DNA from 4 places in the Streptomyces sp. TAA040 genome. Region 1 is predicted to be linked to each of the others. Evidence: riboswitches for the same ligand, from Rfam matches in the RefSeq annotation. Region 1 holds a riboswitch; each other region holds the start of a gene.
The links. A riboswitch is a leader RNA that binds a small molecule or an ion and turns the genes downstream of it on or off. The one in region 1 is predicted to bind cyclic di-AMP.
Positions count from the first base shown of each region.

Region 2: linked by a shared signal. The riboswitch ahead of H300_RS0115155 (M23 family metallopeptidase) and the one ahead of H300_RS0106030 (NlpC/P60 family protein) in region 1 are both predicted to bind cyclic di-AMP.
Region 3: linked by a shared signal. The riboswitch ahead of H300_RS0109740 (transglycosylase family protein) and the one ahead of H300_RS0106030 (NlpC/P60 family protein) in region 1 are both predicted to bind cyclic di-AMP.
Region 4: linked by a shared signal. The riboswitch ahead of H300_RS0104065 (transglycosylase family protein) and the one ahead of H300_RS0106030 (NlpC/P60 family protein) in region 1 are both predicted to bind cyclic di-AMP.

Region 1 is NZ_AUKR01000006.1:69,384-73,475, forward strand. It holds gene H300_RS0106020 (C40 family peptidase) at 1-184, opposite strand, end outside; gene H300_RS0106025 (hypothetical protein) at 377-730, shown strand; gene H300_RS0106030 (NlpC/P60 family protein) at 783-1,973, opposite strand; cyclic di-AMP (ydaO/yuaA leader) riboswitch at 1,980-2,130, opposite strand; gene H300_RS0106040 (DUF1707 and DUF2154 domain-containing protein) at 2,371-3,012, opposite strand; gene pcrA (DNA helicase PcrA) at 3,132-4,092, shown strand, end outside.
Region 2 is NZ_AUKR01000015.1:103,106-107,197, forward strand. It holds gene H300_RS27040 (M16 family metallopeptidase) at 1-528, shown strand, start outside; gene H300_RS0115150 (M16 family metallopeptidase) at 564-1,934, shown strand; cyclic di-AMP (ydaO/yuaA leader) riboswitch at 2,185-2,334, shown strand; gene H300_RS0115155 (M23 family metallopeptidase) at 2,347-3,129, shown strand; gene H300_RS0115160 (GntR family transcriptional regulator) at 3,349-4,035, shown strand.
Region 3 is NZ_AUKR01000009.1:128,683-132,774, reverse strand. It holds gene H300_RS0109750 (septum formation initiator family protein) at 1-122, opposite strand, end outside; gene eno (phosphopyruvate hydratase) at 296-1,576, opposite strand; gene H300_RS0109740 (transglycosylase family protein) at 1,827-2,483, opposite strand; cyclic di-AMP (ydaO/yuaA leader) riboswitch at 2,490-2,634, opposite strand; gene H300_RS0109735 (transglycosylase family protein) at 3,500-4,092, opposite strand, start outside.
Region 4 is NZ_AUKR01000005.1:24,013-28,104, reverse strand. It holds gene ppdK (pyruvate, phosphate dikinase) at 1-1,081, shown strand, start outside; gene H300_RS0104065 (transglycosylase family protein) at 1,294-2,571, opposite strand; cyclic di-AMP (ydaO/yuaA leader) riboswitch at 2,575-2,753, opposite strand; gene nirD (nitrite reductase small subunit NirD) at 3,264-3,602, opposite strand; gene nirB (nitrite reductase large subunit NirB) at 3,746-4,092, opposite strand, start outside.

The sequences.
Region 1 (4,092 bases):
CGGCCTCGTGGTGGAGCCGGTCCACCATGCGCTGGACGTCGGCCTTCTCCCCGGCCGGTTGCGGGTCGGCGTGCGCGGCACCGCCGGAGCCGGTCGCGGTCGCGGTCGCCGCGCCCACCAGGGCCAGGCCGGCCCAACGAGAAGTGCGGAAGCCGGAGTTGCGGGGCTTGCGATGTGCTGCCATGGACGGCGACGCTAGGCCGTATCGGCCCCGTGAGCGGACGGTGACCTGTATTTTTCGCTGTCGATCGCGAAGTGGTCGGAACCGGGTGCCCCGGGCACATTTCGGAGCATCCGGTGCTGTGCTGTGTTCGGGGTGGCGAACGGGGCGGGTCTGACTCTTGCGGTGTGCTAATACCCCGATACGCTCCGCGTCATGGACGTACTCATCAATTTCTTTGTCGGGCTGCACATCATCGGCATCGCGGCACTCCTCGGCGGCTTCCTCCTCCAGATGAAGGCGATGAGCGCGGGCGAGGCCCGGCTGACGCCGGGCATGCTGCACGGCGCCTCCACCATGCTCCTGACGGGCCTCGCCCTGGTCGGCTTCAACCAGCTCGCCGACAACGACGTGAACCACGTCAAGGTCGCTGTCAAGCTCGCGGTGCTGGTGGTGATCCTGGTGCTCGTCTACGTCAAGCGCGACGAGCAGCGGGTGCCCGCCGGCACGATGGCCGCCGTGGGCGCGCTGACCTGCCTCAACGTCTTCCTCGCCACCATGTGGGTGTGACGCCCGCCCGGCCCCGCCCCACGAGGGTCCGGGCGGCCGACCCCGCCCGGCGTCAGGCCGGCCGCACCGCGCTGTGGAAGGGCATGTAGTCGATCGACTCGTACTTCACGTCGTCGCCCGGCTTGGAGGCGTGGATCATCTGGCCGCCGCCGACATAGATGCCCACATGGGTCACGTCCGGGTAGAAGAACACCAGGTCGCCCGGCTGCAACTGCGACTTGGCGACCCGCGTGCCGATGTCGACCTGGTCGTAGGTGGTGCGCGGCAGCTCGACCCCGGCCGCCCGCCAGGCCGCCTGGGTGAAGCCCGAGCAGTCGTACGAGTTCGGGCCGGCGGCACCCCAGACGTAGGGCTTGCCCAGCTCGCGCTTCGCGAAGGCCAGTACCTGCGAGGCCCTCCCGCTGCCGGCCGTGTCCTGCGATCCGTCCGCCCCCCCGGTGCCCGCCGTCTGCTCCTGCGAGGCCGGCTGCCCGCCCCCGGACGCCGGAGCGGCGGTCTCCCGCTCGGCAGCGGCCTCGGCGGCGGCCTTCCGCTCGGCAGCCGCCTTGCGCTCCGCGGCGCGTGCCTTCTCCTGGGCCTCGCGCTGCTTCTCCCGCTCGATGGCCGCCAGCCTGGCCTTCTCCTCCTCGGTCAGCTCGGACAGCAGGGTGCGGGCCTCCGCGAGCTTGCCCTGGACGGACTTCTTCTCCTCGGCCAGCTTCGTCTGGGCCCGGTTCAGCTCGGTGAGGTTCTTCGTCGCCTCGTCGCGCTTGTTGCCCGCCTCGCGCTGCTCCTCCTGGAAGTCGCCGACCGCCTGCTTCTGCTGACCGGTGAGCCGCTCCATCACGTGCGTCTGCTGGAAGTAGCCCTGCGGGTCCGCGGAGAGCAGCAGGGTGGCCGTCTCCGACATACCGCCGTTGCGGTACTGGGCGGCGGCGAAACCGCCCAGCTTGCGCCGGGCGTCGTTCAGCCGTTCGGTCCGCTCGGCGACCTCGTCCAGCAGCCGGTCTGACTTCTTGCGCTGCTTCTCGGCCTTCTCCTTCGCCGCGTTGTACTTCTGGGTCGCGGCGCCCGCCTGCCGGTGCAGCTCGTCGACCTTCTCCTGCGTCTCCTCCAGTGAGGGGCCGCCGTCGCCGGGTGCCGCGACGGCGCTCTGCGAGAGCAGCGTGACGGAGGCGAGCGCGGCGGCGGTCGCGCCCACCGTTCCTCCGCGCAGCGCGGCCGACTGCCGCACAGGGACACGCGGCTTGCGGTGTGTCGCCAAGACGGCAACTCCTTCCGTGGGCCGCCTACCGGGTTAGCTGTCGGGTTCGGGCGTCGGAAGGCTGCCCTACGGGTCCCTGCGCGGGCCCCGATTCACCCCGGAAGTGCACGGGTGGGTCCCCGGCTCCGGCGGATGCCGGACTCGGCGGAGGCCGCCCGTGCCGGCACTGTCGCCGACGGTCTCCGGGCCGCCTGAGGCAGCACCGTAGCCACGACACGGTGCTCTTGGGAAGACGGGTGCGCGCTATGTCCGAAACCGATTCGTTATCCGCGCGGCTCCGCGTCCGCTCGGTGACCTGCCGTGATCGGCTCCGGCCCGGGTGGGCAGGAGGCGGCGCCGCACCGGGCGGATGTGGGGCCGCCCCGCCGCACCGGGGGCGGGGCGGCCCCCGCGCCCGTCAGCCCTGCTGCTCCCGCGCCAGCCATTCCTGCTGCTTCTGCCGCTTCCACTGCTCCCAGCGGTTGGGGTAGCGGATCCGCACGTCGCCCATCGCGGTGCGCCCGCTCAGCTCCAGTGTCGGGGCACCGGGGACGGGTGGCTCGGAGACCCGGTTGCGGACCGAGCCGATGCTGACCCGCATGCCGTGGGGGCGGACCGACCACCCCGGGGGCACGACGATCGTCACGTTGCCCATCGCCGCGTTGATCTCCAGGTGGACCTCGCGCTGCCGGCACTCGGCCTGGGAGAAGTCGATCCGGACGTCCCCCATCCGCGAGGTGGCGGTGATCCGGGACGGCACCACCCAGTAACCGGTCTGCGTGATGTCCCCGGCCCCGGCCTTGAGCACCATCGGCTCACCGGCGCGCGGCTCGGGGGCGCCGGCGGTGGTCGGCAGGTCCGCGGTCAGCGGTTCCAGCTCGCCGTAGGTCTTCGCCCCGAATGCCCGCTCCAGCCGGTCCTCCAGCTCGTCGATGCCGATCCGGCCGTCGCCGGCGGCCTCCCGCAGCGTCTCGGCCACCGCTTCCCGGTCCGCGTGCGAAGCCCGCAGTTCGGGGTCGTGGCCGGGTCCTGGCGCGGTCGCTCCGGAGGGATCAGTCATGCCGCCAAGTCTAGGAGGTGCCCGCGGCCCCGGACAGAGCCGCAGACCGCTGCGTGCCGGGGCGGCGGACCCGGTGCTCGCCCCGGGGGTGACGGAGGGAGCCCTTAGACTCGGCAGCGATGAGCAGCCTCTTCGACGACAGCTTCCTGGCCGACCTGGAGCCCCCCGCGGGCGAGGCTCCGCCGCCGGACCCCGAGCACCCCGCCGCGCCGCAGCCGGAGGAGGTGCCGGACGGCCTGTTCGCGGGCTCGTTCGCCGGTCCCGGCGGCCCCCGGGACGCGTTCCACCGGGGCGGCGCTCCACGGACGGTCACGGACCCGGAGGAGCTGCTGGCCGGTCTGAACGAGCAGCAGGGCGCCGCGGTCGTGCACAGCGGCGGGCCGCTGCTGATCGTCGCGGGGGCGGGCTCGGGCAAGACCCGGGTGCTCACCCACCGCATCGCGTACCTGCTGGGGGCCAGGGGAGTGCACCCCGGCCAGGTGCTCGCCATCACCTTCACCAACAAGGCGGCCGGCGAGATGAAGGAGCGGGTGGCCGAGCTGGTCGGTCCGCGCGCCCAGTCGATGTGGGTCTCCACCTTCCACAGCGCCTGCGTGCGGATCCTGCGCCGGGAGAGCAAGCGGCTCGGCTTCACCTCCTCGTTCTCCATCTACGACGGGGCCGACTCGCGCCGGCTGATGGCGCTCGTCTGCCGCGACCTGGCACTCGACCCCAAGCGGTTCCCGCCGAAGGCGTTCAGCGCGAAGGTCTCGAACCTCAAGAACGAACTCGTCGACGAGGAGGACTTCGCCGCCACCGCGGCGGACGGCTTCGAGAAGACGCTGGCCGAGGCGTACACCCTGTACCAGGCACGGCTGCGCGAGGCCAACGCGCTGGACTTCGACGACATCATCATGACGACCGTCCACCTGCTCCAGGCGTTCGACGACGTCGCCGAGCACTACCGCCGGCGCTTCCGGCACGTCCTGGTCGACGAGTACCAGGACACCAACCACGCCCAGTACACCCTGGTCAGGGAGCTGGTGGGGACGGGCCGAGCAGTGGGACCCGCCTCGGCGGACGACGGTCAGGGCGAGGCGC
Region 2 (4,092 bases), on a different contig from region 1:
GGCGGCGGGGAGTCGTCCCGGCTGTACAACCGGCTGGTGCGCCGCGACGGCCTCGCGGTGACTGCCGGATTCGGGCTGCTGCGGCTGGCCGGCGCGCCCTCGCTCGGCTGGCTCGACGCCAAGACCTCGGGCGAGGCCGCGATCGAGGACATCGAGGCCGCAGTGGAGGAGGAACTCGCGCGGTTCGCGGCCGAGGGACCCACACCGGAGGAAATGGAGCGGGCACAGGCGCAGTTGGAGCGCGAGTGGCTCGACCGGTTGGCCACGGCGAGCGGCCGCGCGGACGAACTCTGCCGCTACGCCGTACTCTTCGCCGATCCGCAGCTCGCGCTGACCGCGGTCGGCCGGATCCTGGAGATCACCGCGCAGGAGGTGCAGGACGTGGCCGCGGCCCGGCTGCGCCGGGACAACCGGGCCGTGCTCGTCTACGCTCCCACCCCCTCCGCCCAGGAGGGCGACAACCCCGCCGGCCCGGCAAGCACCGCGACCGCCGACACCACCGACTCCGCCGAAGGGGCCCCGCAGTGAGCGACGCCACCACCAGCACACCCGCCGAGCCCGGTATGGACTTCCACCCGCAGCCGACCGGTGGCGAGCCCAAGCCGTGGGCCTTCCCGGCTCCCGAGCGCGGCGCCCTGGCCAACGGTCTGACGGTGCTCACCTGCCACCGCCCCGGCCAGCAGGTCGTCGCGGTCGAGGTCAACCTGGTCGCCCCGCTCGAAGCGGAGCCGGCCGGCCTCGACGGCGTCGCGACACTGATGGCTCGCGCTCTCAGCGAGGGCACCGACAAGCACAGTGCCGAGGACTTCGCCGCCGAACTGGAGCGCTGCGGCGCCACCTGGGGCGCGCACGCCGACCACCCGGGCCTGCGGGTCTCACTGGAGGTCCCCGCTTCCCGCCTCCGGCAGGCGCTCGGGCTGCTGGCCGACGCGCTGCGCGCGCCTGCCTTCCCCGACGCCGAGGTGGCCCGGCTGGTGCGCAACCGGCTGGACGAGATCGCGCACGAGCTGGCCAGTCCGGCGCGCCGGGCGGCCATCGCCCTCTCCGGGGAGCTGTTCCCGGCCGACTCGCGGATGTCCCGGCCGCGCCAGGGCACCGAGGGCACGGTCGCCCGGGTGGACGCGGCGGCCGTACGGGCCTTCTACGAGGCCCATGTGCGCCCGGCCGCCGCCACCGCGGTGGTCGTCGGCGACTTCACCGGCGTGGACCTCGCCGCCGCGCTGGAGGAGACGCTCGGGGCGTGGACCGGCTCCACTGCCGAGCCCCGGCCGGTCCCGCCGATCACGGCGGACGACACCGGCCGGGTGGTCGTCGTGGACCGTCCCGGTTCGGTGCAGACCCAGATCCTCATCGGGCGGATCGGCGCCGATCGGCACGATCGGGTGTGGCCGGCCCAGGTGCTGGGCACCTACTGCCTCGGCGGGACCCTCACCTCCCGGTTGGACCGGGTGCTGCGTGAGGACAAGGGCTACACCTACGGGGTGCGGGCCTTCAGCCAGGTCCTGCGCTCCACTCCGGAGGGCACCGGCGCCGCCATGCTGGCGATCAGCGGCTCGGTGGCCACCGACGTCACCGGGCCGGCGCTGGCCGACCTCTGGCAGGTGCTGCGGACGCTCGCAGCGGAGGGCCTCACGGACGAGGAGCGGGACGTCGCCGTGCAGAACCTCGTGGGCGTCGCCCCGCTGCGGTACGAGACCGCCGCCGCGGTGGCGGACACCCTCGCCGACCAGGTCGAGCAGCACCTGCCGGACGACTTCCAGGGCCGGCTGTACGTCGGCCTCGCGGAGACCGGCACGGTGGAGGCGACGGCCGCCGCGGTGAACGCCTTCCCGGTGGACCGCCTGGTCACGGTGCTGGTCGGGGACGCCGAGCAGATCGCCGAGCCGGTGCGCGAGCTGGGCATCGGGGAGGTCCGGGTGGTCGGCGGCCAGTAGCCGCACCGGCCCGCGTCCGTCCGCGGTCGGGCCGGGCGGGACGTAGCTGCGCCGCCGCCCGGCCCGCCGTGCGTCGACCCCTGTTTCGGGTTTCCGGCAAGCAGGGGTCGATTTTTGTCCGTATTGGGATGATATGCGGGTGTGATTCCTGTGGGATGGGCGACAAAGGACGAGATCGGTTTGGTAGCAGCGAGATGTCCGGTTTAGCTTCGGTTGCGCTGCCGTCAGAAGTGTCCGCGCCGCGGCCGACGCGCAGCGAACGCCGAGTCCCCGTGAGGGAGCCGGGGACCCACCGAAGTCCTTGGGGTGAATCCGGGCGCTTCCCAGTGAAATGCGCCGGTAGGAGACCTTCCTGCTCCGAACCCGTCAGCTAACCCGGTAGGCGTGAAGGAAGGAAAGGAGCACGCCTGCCATGGCGTTCAAGCATGCTGCCGCCTCCTGGCGGCGCCCCAGCCGTGCCGTGCGGACCGGAGCCCGGATCGCCGGCGCGAGCACCCTGACCGTCGGCCTGGTGGCCGGTGTCTTCGCCGGCTCCCCGGTGGCGGCGGCCGACAGCGCGTTGCGTGTGGCCGGGATCGGCCAGGCGATCGCCCTCGGCAACGCGACCGTGCAGGGCGTATCGGCCCAGGCCGATGTCCAGCACCGCGCGGCGGAAGCCGCGAAGGCCGAGGCGGCGAAGAAGGCCCGAGCCGCGAAGAAGGCGAAGGCGAAGAAGGACCGGGCGGCCGAGCGGGCCGCCGGCTCCCGGTCCGGCGCGACGAAGGCGGCCCGCAGTGCCAAGCGCGCCGCGGCCTTCGTTGCTCCCGTTACCGGTTCCCCGGTCACGACGCAGTACCGCACGGGTGGTTCCCGGTGGTCCTCCGGGAGTCACAGCGGTATCGACTTCGCCGCTGCGTCCGGCACCCCGGTGCGCGCGACCGGTGCCGGCACCGTCGTCGAGGCGGGCTGGGGCGGCGCCTACGGGAACAACATCGTGATCCGGCACCGGGACGGCGGCTACACCCAGTACGGTCACCTGTCGTCGATGGGTGTACGGGCCGGCCAGCAGGTCGACGCCGCCCAGGGCATCGGCCGCGTCGGTTCCACCGGCAACTCGACGGGACCGCACCTGCACTTCGAGGCGCGTACCGGCCCCTCGTACGGCTCGGACATCGATCCGCTGGCCTACCTCCGAGGCAAGGGCGTCGGGCTGTGAGTCCCGTCCCCCGCTGAACGGTCCGTGCCGGTGCGACGGCCGGTGCGGACGAACACAGGACCCCCGGGTGCGACATCCGGGGGTCCTGTGCTGTTCTCCCGCGGCCGGCCCGCGCGTTTTCCACCCGATCAGGGACGGGCATCAAAAGAGCCCGCCGAGTGGAATAGAGTTCGACTCAGCGACATCTCGAAACGCGGGGATTACGCCGGAGGTAGGGCCATGCGCATTGCGGCGCACACGGTATGCACAGCGGTTCGGGACGACATCGTCTCCGGTGCTTTTCCGCCGGGCGCGCGGCTGACCGAGGAGCAGCTCGCCCGCAGGTACGGGGTGTCCCGTGTGCCGGTGCGCGAGGCGCTGCGGATGCTGGAGTCGGAGGGCTTCGTGACCACCCGCAGGCATGTCGGCGCCCATGTCGCCGAACCCACCGAGCAGGAGGCGGCCGACCTGCTGGACATTCGTGCGCTGTTGGAGCCGCTGGGCGCCGCCCGTGCGGCGCAGCGCCGTTCCGAGGCGCATGTCAGGGTGCTGCGGGGCCTGGTGCGGCTCGGCCGACAGCGCGCTGAGCAGGGGCAGTTGTCGGATCTGCACGCGCTGGGGGACTGGTACCACGAGACCCTCGCACAGGCGTCGGGGAGCCCGGCGCTGGCTGCGCTGCTGACCCAGCTCCGCCGGAAGATCACCTGGATGTACGCGGCCCCGGCGGTTGAGCCGCCGGTGGGGGCCACGGCGGTCTGGCAGGAGCACGGTGCGCTCGTGGACGCCATCGCCCGCCGGGAGCCGGAGCGGGCCCGCGCGCTCGCCGCGGCGCACGTGGAGCGTCCGGTGGCAGTGCGCCGGCGGCGGCACCCCGCGGCGGTGAGGAGTTCGAAACCTGCTGTAAACAACGAACGCGGCCGCGTTTAACACACCGTGTATACAAAGGGCGGAGAATTTTGCGGGGTGATTCTCCCCTGCCCGAAT
Region 3 (4,092 bases), on a different contig from region 1:
AGCCGGCTGCGGCGCGGAGCGCGCAACCGGTTGCTCTGCGCCCGGTAGACCCGGGCTGCGGCTTCCTCACCGAGCGCCCTGAGTCTGGTCGCGGTGCTGAACCGTTCCCGGTCCGCGGCCACATCGCCTCCCGAAGTCCGTCCGTTGCCGCCACGTCACACGTCCCGGCTCACGGTACGGGACCGTGGGCCGGGACGGCGGGCGACGGGCGGTCGGACCGCCGCGTCGACCGGTTCGCCGCACCCCCGGGGAGGGGCAAGCGCGGCGACCGGACGGGGCGGGCGGTTCGGGGCGGTCAGTCCTTGTAGCGCGGGAAGGCGCTGCGGCCGGCGTAGACGGCGGCGTCGTCGAGGATCTCCTCGATGCGCAGCAGCTGGTTGTACTTGGCGACGCGCTCCGAGCGGGCCGGGGCGCCGGTCTTGATCTGACCGCAGTTGGTCGCGACGGCGAGGTCGGCGATGGTGACGTCCTCGGTCTCGCCGGACCGGTGGGACATCATGCACTTGAAACCGTTGCGCTGGGCGAGCTCGACGGCGTCCAGGGCCTCGGTCAGCGAACCGATCTGGTTCACCTTCACCAGCAGCGCGTTGGCGGACTGCTCGTCGATGCCGCGCTGGAGCCGTTCCGGGTTGGTGACGAACAGGTCGTCGCCGACCAGCTGGACCTTGTCGCCGAGACGCGAGGTGATGGTCTTCCAGCCGTCCCAGTCGTCCTCGTACAGCGGGTCCTCGATGGAGACCAGCGGGTATGCCGCGACCAGCTCGGCATAGTAGTCGGTCATCTGCTCGGCGGTGCGCGTCTGCCCCTCGAACGCGTAGGAGCCGTCCTTGTAGAACTCGGAGGCGGCGGCGTCCAGGGCCAGGGCGATGTCCCGGCCGGGAGTGTAGCCGGCCTTCTGGATCGCTTCCAGGATCAGGTCGAGCGCCTCGCGGTTGGAGCCGAGGTTCGGGGCGAAGCCGCCCTCGTCGCCCAGTCCGGTGGCCAGGCCGCGCTCCTTGAGGACGCCCTTGAGCGCGTGGTACGTCTCGGTGCCCCAGCGCAGCGCCTCCGAGAAGGACTCCGCGCCGATCGGAGCGATCATGAACTCCTGGATGTCCACGTTCGAGTCGGCGTGCGAGCCGCCGTTCACAATGTTCATCATCGGCACCGGCAGCAGGTGCGCGTTGGGGCCCCCGAGGTAGCGGAAGAGCGGCAGGTCGGAGGCCTCGGAAGCGGCGTGCGCCACGGCCAGCGAGACGCCGAGGATCGCGTTGGCGCCGAGCGAGGACTTGTCCGCGGTGGCGTCCAGGTCGAACATCGCCTGGTCGATCAGCCGCTGCTCGGTGGCGTCGTAGCCGACCAGCTCGGGGCCGATCTGCTCGATGACGGCGAGGACGGCTTTCTCGACGCCCTTGCCGCCGTAGCGGCCCTTGTCACCGTCGCGGAGTTCGAGGGCCTCGAACGCACCGGTGGAGGCACCGGACGGAACAGCGGCACGACCGGTGCTGCTGTCGTCGAGGCCGACCTCGACCTCGACCGTGGGGTTGCCTCGCGAGTCGAGGATCTCGCGGGCTACGACGACGTCGATGGACGGCACGAGGTTCTCCTTCGTGTGTGTCTGGTTCCTGACCCGTGAGCCTAACGGTCTCCCCGCCCCCGCGGGGTCCCCGGTCCGTGTCGTGGACCGGAACGCCGGGTGAAGCCGCAGCTCAGCGAGGATTCGCCGGCGGGGAAGTTTTGTTCCGGTGATGAAGAAAGACCCGGCCCGAGCGGATCGTGCGATCCGTCGGGCCGGGTCCTTCGTACACCGTCTCAGCGGTCCCGGCAGGTCACCGGGCCGGTGGGACTCAGAGGTTCAGGAGCTGACCGGGGAAGATCAGGTTGGGGTCGCCGCCGATGACCGACTTGTTCTCGGTGTAGACCTGCTTCCAGCTGCTTCCGTTAGCCGCGGCGATCGAGCCGAGCGTGTCGCCGGACTTCACGGTGTAGTCACCGGAGCCCTGCGAGCGGGACGGGCGCTCGGGCTGGGCCTCGCGCTCCTGCGGGGCCGCCTGCTGCTCGGACTGGGCCGGCTGCTCGGCGGTCTGCTCCGGGGCGCTGCCACCGGTGTCGACCTGGGCGTCCGCTCCGCCGGAGGTCAGGTTGCCGGCTCCGGCACAGGCCCAGGCACCCGGGCCCTGCATGTCGAGCAGCCGCTCGGCGGTGGCGATCTGCTGACCCTTGCTGGCCAGGTCCGCACGGGGAGCGTAGCTGGTGCCGCCGGCCGCCGCCCAGCTGGACTGGGAGAACTGCAGGCCGCCGTAGTAGCCGTTGCCGGTGTTGATCGACCAGTCGCCGCCGGACTCGCACTGCGCGACCGCGTCCCAGGTGTCGACCGAGGCGGCCTGGGCACCGGTGGCGCCGACCAGCGGGAGGGCGACGAGTGCACCGGCGGAGGCTGCCAGGGTGACCGCGCGGGCGGTCCTGGACGAGGAGCTGTGACGACCCTTGGTGGAGAACAGCATGCTGTGTTTCTTCCTCACCGACGCCTACGAGGTGAGCTGTCGGGTTCGGGACGTGAGTGGCCCGGTCCGGCACACGTGCCGGACTTCACCCCAAGCCGCCTGAGCGGCGCTTACCTGGTTCCCCCGCTCCTGCCAACGGCGCTGTACGCGACGGTTTCCCGGCGACCGCCGGCAGGATTCGGCGTGACGGTCATCGAGGTCCGCAGTAGCGAACGAGCACGACCGTAAACACAGCACCCCTAAGCGATCAAACATCCTCGATAGCGATCAATACCGTCGATTTGACTGATGAAATGCAAATCGTCGCAGGTCGGGCGGCACCTACCCTGCTCCATTGCAGGGACACGGCGGTCACGGCGGGAGATCAGGCTCACATTTCCGCAAACCGGACATCCGTGCCGGTCAGGAAGCGGGTTGAGCCGGACGTGGCGGCGTGTCGAAGTGCGTTGTGGCTGCGTACAGCGCGGGCGCGTCGCCCCCCCGCCCCTCCGCCGGGTGCCGCCCGGCCCCGGGCGGGAGCCCAGGGTCCGCACGGGTCCCACGGCGGTCGCCGCGGACCCGCCCGTCCCCCGATCGAACGGGGCCGGAGCCGGGCAACCGGCCCGGAACGTGCCGCGGATCACCCGTTCGGAGCCCCGGGCGCCGCCCGCTCGCGAGGCCCCCGCGCACGGTGGTCCGCGGCGCAGGGCTGCGGGACGGACCGGGTACGGCCGGCGGCGGGGCGGGGCGGGGCGGACCGGGCGTGGGCCACGGGACCGCCGGGGGAAGAGACCGGGGCCAGGGCACCGGGACCGGCGGGATGCCACCGGGGGGCCATGCGTCCCGCGCGGAGGGCGCCACAGGGGCGCGGCGTCGAGGGGCCGCACGGGCCGGAGAGCGCCGCTCAGGGCCGGGCAGCCCCGCACCCGGGGCGGGGAACGCCATACGCGGCCGCGGGCACGAGGCGGCGGGGCGCGAAGCCGCAGGGCGGCCACGATCGGCGATGCCGGACCGGAGGCCGCCCCCGCAGGGACGGATCAGTCCGTCTGCTGGCCGGCTGCCTCCAGGCCGACCTCCAGGCGCAGCCCGGGGTGGATCAGGTCGGGATCCGAACCGACAACCGCTTGGTTGCCCTCGTAGAGGCCCGTCCAGCCGTCCATCTCGTGGTCCTCGGCGATCCCGGACAGCGAATCGCCCTGCTCGACCTCGTAGTCCTCCGGAGCGAGCTCTTCGCGGTCGGCGTCCCGGCCGGAGCCGCGGTCCGTCTCGTCGCGCTCCTGCACCTGCTCGCCGGGGTCGGGGCTGCCGCGGTGCTTGCCGGTCCCGGTGCCGTCCTCGTCCGCGCTCTCCCCCTGCGCGGAGGCGGAGCCGGTCGGATCCGGCGAGGTCGAGGCCTGGGGCGACTTCCCGTCGCCCGACTCCTCGTCGGCGTTCTCGGACGGCTTCCCCGAGGAGGAGCCGGAGGGGTCGACCGAGGGACTCTCCTGCTCGCTCGTACCTCCGCTGCCGCTCTTCCCGCCGCCCTGGACGCCGTCGCCGCTGCCGGCGTCCTCGTCACCCGAGTCGCCGGAACCGGAGGGCAGCGGCAGATCACCGGGGTCGACGTCCGGCACCGCGCCCAGGTCCTCGT
Region 4 (4,092 bases), on a different contig from region 1:
GATGGCCTACGCCGACCGGATGCGCCGGCTGCGGGTGCGGGCGAACGCCGACAACGCGGAGGACGCGGCCAGGGCCCGGCGCTTCGGCGCCCAGGGCATCGGGCTGTGCCGGACCGAGCACATGTTCCTCGGCGAGCGCCGGGAACTGGTGGAGCACCTCATCCTCGCGGACACCGACGCCGAGCGGGAGTCCGCCCTCGGTGCGCTGTTGCCCCTCCAGAAGGGCGACTTCAAGGAGCTCTTCGAGTCCATGGACGGGCTGCCGGTGACGGTGCGGCTGCTCGACCCGCCGCTGCACGAGTTCCTGCCGGACATCACCGAGCTGTCGGTACGGGTCGCGCTGGCCGAGTCCCGACGGGACGCCAACGAGAACGACCTCCGGCTCCTCCAGGCCGTCCACCGGCTGCACGAGCAGAACCCGATGCTCGGGCTGCGCGGGGTACGCCTCGGGCTGGTCGTGCCCGGGCTGTTCAGCATGCAGGTGCGGGCGATCGCCGAGGCCGCCGCCGAACGCAAGGGTGCCAAGGCCGACCCGCGGGCGGAGATCATGATCCCGCTGGTCGGCACCGTCCAGGAGCTGGAGATCGTCCGGGACGACGCGGAGCGGGTGATCGCCGAGGTGGAGGCGGCCTACGGGGTGGAGCTGGGTCTCACCCTCGGCACCATGATCGAGCTGCCCCGGGCGGCGCTCACCGCGGGCCAGATCGCCGAGTCCGCCGACTTCTTCTCCTTCGGCACCAACGACCTGACCCAGACGGTGTGGGGGTTCAGTCGGGACGACGTCGAGGCCAGCTTCTTCACCGCCTACCTGGAGAAGGGCATCTTCGGCGTCTCCCCCTTCGAGACGATCGACCTGGACGGGGTGGGCAAGCTGGTCCGGGACGCGGCGGAGGCGGGGCGGGCCACTCGGCCGGAGCTGAAGCTCGGGGTCTGCGGGGAGCACGGCGGCGACCCCGAGTCGGTGCACTTCTTCCACGAGGTCGGCCTGGACTACGTCTCCTGTTCTCCCTTCCGGATCCCGGTCGCCCGGCTGGAAGCCGGCCGGGCCGCGGCACGGAGCACCGGGAGCGACAGCCGCTGACACGACCGCGACCTCCGGGGTCGCCGCCGCGCCCTGACCCTCACTGCGGCGGTGGCCCCGGTCCCCGGGAGGGGGACGGTGGGAGACCTTGTGCGGAGGCCCCGCCGCCCCTCCCGACTCCGCCGGGCGGAGGCGCACCGGCGGACGGAAGAACCGGCCGTGCCCCTCGTGAGGGGCACGGCCGGTCTCTCGTCCCCTTGGGGGAGCGTCGCTCAGAGGGAGACGCCGTTGTCGCGCAGGTAGGCCAGCGGGTCGATGTCCGAGCCGTACGACGGGCCCGTGCGGACCTCGAAGTGCAGGTGCGGGCCGGTGCTGTTGCCGGTCGAGCCCGACAGGCCGAGCTGGTCGCCGGCGCCGACGCTCTGGCCGGCGGAGACGGAGAGCGAGGAGAGGTGGGCGTACTGGCTGTAGCGCCCGTCCGCGTGCTTGACGACGACCTCGTTGCCGTAGGCGCCGCCCCAGCCCGCGGAGACCACAGTGCCGGTGCCGACCGAACGGACCGAGGTGCCGGTGCCGACGGAGAAGTCCACTCCGGTGTGGTAACCGCTCGACCAGCTTCCGCCCGATGCGCGGTAGGCGGTGCTGGGCGCACCGTCCACCGGCGCGGTGAACCCGCCGGTGGTGGCGGCCTCGGCCGGAGCAGCGGGCTCCTGGCTCTGCTCCTCCACGGGTTCCGGCTTCGGCTCGGGCTTCTCCTGCTTCGGCTCCTGCTTCTCGGCCGACTGCTGCTTCGGCTGCTCGGCGGGAGCACTCGACTTCTCGGCGGGGGCGTCCGACGTACCGCCGCTGCCGTCCAGGCTGAGCCGCTGGCCGGGGAAGATCAGGTCCGGGTCGCTGCCGACTGTCTCGCGGTTCTGCTCGTAGACGGTCTGCCAGCCGCCCCGCACGTGCTCCGCGACCGCGATGTTGTGGAGGGTGTCGCCGCTGGCGACGGTGTAGTCGTGCGAGCCCTCCGACTTCGCGGCCGCGGCCTTCTTCTGCTCGGCGGCCTGCGGCTCGGACTTCTTCGGCTGCGCGGCCTGCTCCGACTGCTGCTCGGTCTTCGCGCCGGACTCGGAGGCGTTGTTCTGCGCGCCGTCCGGGGCGATGTCCGGCGTGCCGCTGTCCTGGCTCAGGCCGGCACGCGGGCCGCAGACCGGCCAGGCGCCCGGGCCCTGCATCTCCAGGAGCTTCTCGGCGGCGGCTATCTGCTGGTCCTTCGTGGCGAGGTCGGCGCGCGGTGCGTACTGCGTGCCGCCGGCAGCCGCCCAGCTCGACTGCTGGAACTGGAGACCGCCGTAGAAGCCGTTTCCGGTGTTGATCGACCAGTTGCCGGTGCTCTCGCACTCGGCGACCTTGTCCCACACGGAGACCGGGGCCGCGTTCGCGGAACCCGCGGTGATCAGCGGAGCAGCGATACCGGCACCGCCCGCGGTGAGGGCGAGCGAGACCTTGGAGACCTGACGGGACATCAGGGGTTTGCGCGGACGACGGTGGCGACCACGAGACATGGGTTGAGTCCTCTCCTGCGCCTGCGAGGTGAGCTGTCGGATTCGGGCTGGAGCTGCCCGGCCATCCCCCACCGTGATCCGGTGGCGCATGGCTTCACCCCTAGCCGACCCGCGTGCTCCGCGGTCCGGCACTTACCTTGGTTCCCCCGCTCCTGCCGGCCTGATGCAGTCGTTTCCCTCTACCGGCGGCAGGATTCGGCGTGACCGGCGTGGGACCTCCGCACGGGATGCGGTGGCGGGATGAACGGTAATCACAACGATTTGGCCGGGACAAGCGAAACCAGGTTTTGCTCAGCCGCTCCGGGGGTCGCATGGGAGCATTTTCGGCGCGCTGTGAGATCGATCATTTCCGACGTCACGGACGTGCGGGCTTGCATGTGCACATAAAAACCGCACTGAGCAGGGGAATTGACGCTGAGGCGAGAAGTGGCCGACGAGGTGCAATTGTACGGGGGCGCGGTCCTGTGAGTCCGGTCACCCGAACCGTCTCGTGCTTCCTTATATCGGTGCATTCCCGACCCGTGGAAGCTGAGAGGGTGTCAGGTTCCGAAATCACCCACCTCTTGACTGCCACACCGCTTGTCCGTTTTGGGTGCGAGGTGACTTTGAGGGGCTTTTGTGACGCGACGTTGCTGGATGAATCGGTCGCGTCCCGCCATCCCGACGGGCGGCGGGACGCGATTCGCCGGTGCTCAGGGCGGCGGCTCGCCGGTGCCGGTCAGGCGGGCCGGATGGGTGCGGACGATGACCGAGTCGTCGTCCAGGCAGCGGCCCGTCGCCAGGTCGAAGCGCTGCTTGAGCAGCGGGGAGGCCACGAACGGCCGGCCCGCCGCGGACCCGAGTAGTCCGCGCGAGAGCACGTACGCACCGGTGAACGGATCCCGGTTGTCCACCGCGTGGACGCCGCCGCTGCGGTCGGTGAAGACGGCGATCTGCCGCCCGTCCGGGAGCAGTGCCGCGACTCCGCGGCCCGGCACCAGGTCGCCGGGAGCGCAGACCGGATGCCAGGAGTCCCCGGCCCGCACCTCGATCCGGGCGGCCGTCCCGCCGTCGGCCGGGTGCGCCCCGGCGTCGGTGGACGCCCCGGTGTTCGGGTGCGGTCCGCCGCTCGGGAGCGGGCACGGGGGAGAGTCGGCGGGTTCGGCGGCCGTGACGGGGGAAGGGCGGGTCGGGCTCATCGGGTGGCGCTCCCTTCGAGGCGGCGGACGGGGATCTCCGGCCCCGCCAGCAGGGTCAGATCGGGTTTGACCTGCTCGCGCTCGCCGACGAACCGCACCGAGGGGTCGGGTGTGCCGGGAGCGTTGACGAAGGAGACGAAGCGGCGGAGCTTCTCCGGGTCGGCGAGGGTTTCAGCCCATTCGTCCCGGTAGTCTGAGACGTGCGAGGCCATCAGCGCCTCCAGCTCGGCGCAGATGCCCAAGGCGTCGTCCACCACCACCTCCCGGACGTGGCCGAGGCCGCCCTCGATGCGCTCCAGCCACACCGAGGTGCGTTCCAGCCGTTCCGCGGTGCGGATGTAGA